One region of the Serratia sp. NA_112.1 genome, then DNA from elsewhere that is predicted to be linked to it. Evidence: predicted binding sites of a transcription regulator. Region 1 holds the regulator's gene; the other holds the start of a gene.
What was found. Region 1 encodes PurR, which represses purine synthesis genes. Its sites were predicted from a motif close to CANGCAAACGTTTGCNTG; they were not measured.
Positions count from the first base shown of each region.

Region 2: the regulator PurR is predicted to act here: its motif matches at 1,244-1,261, upstream of purM (phosphoribosylformylglycinamidine cyclo-ligase).

Region 1 covers NZ_JBQZFO010000003.1:412,954-415,158, forward strand. Annotated here, with positions in the region: gene punR (DNA-binding transcriptional activator PunR) at 1-541, shown strand, start outside; gene purR (HTH-type transcriptional repressor PurR) at 538-1,563, opposite strand; gene cydH (cytochrome bd-I oxidase subunit CydH) at 1,887-1,976, shown strand; gene sodB (superoxide dismutase [Fe]) at 2,030-2,205, opposite strand, start outside.
Region 2 covers NZ_JBQZFO010000006.1:211,173-213,377, reverse strand. Annotated here, with positions in the region: gene purN (phosphoribosylglycinamide formyltransferase) at 1-122, opposite strand, end outside; gene purM (phosphoribosylformylglycinamidine cyclo-ligase) at 122-1,159, opposite strand; gene upp (uracil phosphoribosyltransferase) at 1,415-2,041, shown strand; gene uraA (uracil permease) at 2,163-2,205, shown strand, end outside.

The DNA.
Region 1 (2,205 bases):
TGCGCTGGTGGACGGACGTGCTGATATGGCGATTGGGGCGACGCGTGCGGTGCCGGTCGGCGGCGGCTTTGCCTTTCGCGATATGGGCGACATGCGCTGGCTGTGTGTGGTCAGTCCGCAACATCCGCTGGCGGCGTTGGACGGCCTGTTGAATGATGATCAACTGCGGCCTTTCCCGTCCCTGTGTCTGGAAGATACCTCGCGTAATCTGCCCAAGCGGGTCACCTGGACACTGGATAACCAACGGCGGCTGGTGGTGCCGGACTGGGCCTCGGCGCTGGACTGTCTGTGTGCCGGCCTATGCGTTGGCATGATGCCGGCGCATCAGGCCTTGCCATTGGTGCAGCGTGGGGAACTGGTAGCGTTGCAGCTGCAGCAGCCGTTTCCGGCCAGCCCCTGTTGCCTGACCTGGCAGCAGAATAGGCCATCACCGGCGATGGCCTGGCTGTTGGATTACCTGGGGGACAGTGAAACGCTGAATCAGGAATGGCTAAGCGAAGTGGTGCCGGAAGCCACAGCGGCTTCCGGCGATAGCAATTAGCGGCGGTAATCGATGAATGGGCCGTCAGCGACCGAACGGCGCTCAATCAGCTTTGGATGCACTTCAATCACCTGCGACTCTTCGCGCTTGCTGATTATACGGTCCAGCAACATGGTGAACGCCATCTCACCCAAACGCTCTTTGGGTTGATGAATGGTGGTCAGCGCCGGGGTGAAATAGCGGGCGTTACGCACGTTATCGTAGCCAATTACCGAAATGTCTTGTGGCACCCGCAGCCCAAGTTCGTCGGCGGCGCAGATCGCGCCCATCGCCATGATGTCGCCGCCGCAGAATACCGCGGTCGGCCGATGCTTCTGCGACAAGATCTGGTGCATGGCCTTGTAACCGGATTCCGGCTCAAAGTCGCCCTGAACAATCCACTCGTCGCGTACTTCGATATTGGCTTCTTCCATGGCTTTTAAAAAACCCTGATGGCGGCCGCCACCGGTATTGCGCGACAGTTGGCCTGGAATGGCACCGATATCGCGGTGACCGCGTTCAATCAGATAACGCCCGGCCAGATAGCCGCCTTCGAAGGCGTTATCAATAATGCTATCGGTAAAATCACCGCGGGCTGCGCCCCAGTCCATGACGACCATTGGAATATTGCGATAGTCTTCCAGCATACCCAGCAGTTGGTCTGGATATTCCGAACACATTACCAGCAGGCCATCGACACGTTTTTGTGCCAGCATCGCCAGATAGGCCCGCTGTTTGTCCAGATTGTTGTGCGAGTTGCACAAAATCAGCGTATAGCCTTTGCTGTAGCAGCTGTTTTCTACCGCCTCGATTACTTCGGCAAAGTAGGGGGCTTCGCTGGAGGTGGCCAGCAGGCCAATCGATTTGGTGTGATTGACCTTCAGGCTGCGCGCTACGGCGCTGGGTGAGTAATGCAGCTCTTTAATCGCAGCGCCAACGGCCGCTTTAGTCTCTTCGGCGACGAAACGAGTCTTATTGATGACGTGCGAAACGGTGGTGGTGGAAACGCCAGCGCGTTTGGCCACATCTTTAATCGTTGCCATGTAAAGAATGACTCCTGAACTCACATGTTGCAGTATGTAAGTATGATGTTAATCGTTTGCCTGCGTAGATCCTTCTCCAAAGAAGCGAAAACTGAGTTTTTAGTGTGTTGAAGTCGTCAGCGCTTGGTCAGGAGGGGCATTTTGCCGGTACACAGTTGTGAACTGCGAATTTTGTCCCATATTGAGCCAAAGTGGAAGAGGTAATCGGTATAATAAACCGGGAAATGATAACAAGATTTTATTGTTTAACTGTGTGAAAATGGTTTGACGCATTAATTGTGTGCCTTTTACCCTTGGGCAACCCAATCTGAAAAGGAGTTGTAATGGATACCGATCTGAAAATGTCACTGTTCACCACCGTTTGTGCGCTGGCCGTGATTATTGCTTTCAGCTTCACCGCTGCTTTGAACTGATCCCCTCAAGTAAAACAGGCGCAGCTCGCTGCGCCTGATTGTTTTTCCCCGCGTTACGCCAGGTTCTTTTCCACAAATGCCCAGTTAACCAGTGACCAGAAATTTTCCAGGTAGGCAGGTCGCGCGTTGCGGTAATCGATGTAGTAAGCGTGTTCCCAAACGTCGACGGTCAGCAGTGGTTTATCATCACCGGTCAGCGGTGTCGCCGCGTTCGAGGTGTTAACAATAG
Region 2 (2,205 bases), on a different contig from region 1:
GCCTGAGCCTTGTTGCTGAACACCGCCACAATCTCGGCGGCAATCCGGCCCTGCTGGCAGGCGTCAATCAGTGCCTGGAGATTGCTCCCCTGGCCGGAGACCAACACCACGATCTTTTTCATCAGTTGATGACCACTTGTTGTTCGTCGGAAGAAGCGGTCAGTTTACCGATTTTCCACGCTTTTTCACCGGCTGCGGTCAACAATGCGATGGCTTGCTCAACGGATTCTTCCGGCAGTGCGATCACCATGCCCACACCACAGTTAAAGGTGCGGTACATTTCGTGGCGGCTGACGTTACCGGCCTGCTGCAGCCAGTTGAAGACGGCCGGCCACTGCCAGCTGGATTCGTCGATCACCGCCTGCATGCCTTCCGGCAGTACGCGTGGGATGTTTTCCCAGAAGCCGCCGCCGGTCAGGTGAGCGATAGCGTGTACGTCGATTTTCTCGATCAGTTCCAGTATCGATTTCACGTAAATCTTGGTCGGCTCCAGCAGGTGGTCAGCCAGCGGTTTGCCTGAAAGTAAGGTGGTGGTTGGATCGGTGTTGCTGACTTCCAGGATTTTGCGCACCAGCGAGTAGCCGTTGGAGTGCGGGCCGGAAGCGCCCAGCGCGATCAATGCGTCACCGGACTGCACCTTGCTGCCGTCGATGATTTCGGATTTCTCGACCACGCCGACGCAAAAGCCGGCCACATCGTAATCTTCGCCGTGGTACATACCCGGCATTTCGGCGGTTTCACCGCCCACCAACGCACAACCGGACTGCTTGCAGCCTTCGGCGATGCCGGTGATGACGCTGGCCGCAGTGTCCACGTCCAGTTTGCCGGTGGCAAAGTAATCCAGGAAGAACAGCGGCTCAGCGCCCTGTACCACCAGGTCGTTCACACACATTGCAACCAGATCGATGCCGATGGTGTCGTGGCGTTTCAGGTCCATCGCCAGACGCAGCTTGGTGCCTACGCCGTCGGTACCGGAAACCAGGATCGGCTCGCGGTATTTCTGCGGCAACGCACACAGGGCGCCAAAACCGCCCAGACCACCCATCACTTCCGGGCGGCGGGTCTGTTTAACTACACCTTTGATGCGGTCTACCAATGCATTGCCAGCATCGATATCGACACCTGCGTCTTTATAGCTGAGAGAGGTTTTGTCGGTCACTGCGCGATCCCCACGACGGTTTGCGGTTTGAAAACTGTGCATCCGGCATTGATTCCGGACTAAGGCGCGGCAATTCTAACAGCGCAGGCAAACGTTTGCGAGTGGCTTGTGAACCAGCTCCGCTTTTTCGTCATCTATACTGTTATTCAATCTTTTGTTGATCCCGATAGGGCTATTGTGGGTGGCGCAGTCGGCAAAAGGAGGTATAATCCGGCGATTTTTTTGGCCGTTAACCACCTTAATAGGAGAAAAATGATGAAGATCGTTGAGGTGAAACACCCGCTGGTGAAACACAAGCTTGGCCTGATGCGTGAAAATGACATCAGCACCAAACGCTTCCGTGAGCTGGCCTCTGAAGTGGGTAGTTTGCTGACCTATGAAGCGACCGCCGATCTGGAGACGGAAAAAGTCACCATCGAAGGTTGGTGTGGGCCGGTTGAAATAGACCAGATTAAAGGGAAAAAAATTACCGTTGTGCCGATCCTGCGTGCAGGTCTGGGCATGATGGAAGGGGTGCTGGAGCACGTCCCGAGCGCGCGTATCAGCGTGGTTGGCGTTTACCGTGACGAAGAAACCCTGGAGCCGGTGCCGTATTTCCAAAAGTTGGTTTCCAACATCGAAGAGCGTCTGGCGCTGGTGGTTGACCCGATGCTGGCGACCGGTGGCTCGATGATCGCCACTATCGATCTGCTGAAGAAAGCCGGCTGCAACAGCATCAAGGTGCTGGTACTGGTCGCAGCACCGGAAGGTATCGCTGCGCTGGAGAAAGCGCATCCGGACGTCGAACTGTACACCGCCTCCATCGACCAATGTCTGAACGAGAAAGGGTACATCGTGCCAGGCTTGGGTGATGCCGGCGACAAGATATTTGGTACCAAGTAAGAAATTTAGCCGACTTATGAGTCGGCTTTTTTATGCTCTTTGTCTTCCAGGATACGGCGTTGTTAGTTTGCCGCCTGGCTGCAATTTGAAATCCATCGGGTAAAAATTAGAGGATAATCCCATGACACGTCGCGTCATCGGCGTCAGTGAACGCCCGCCGCTAC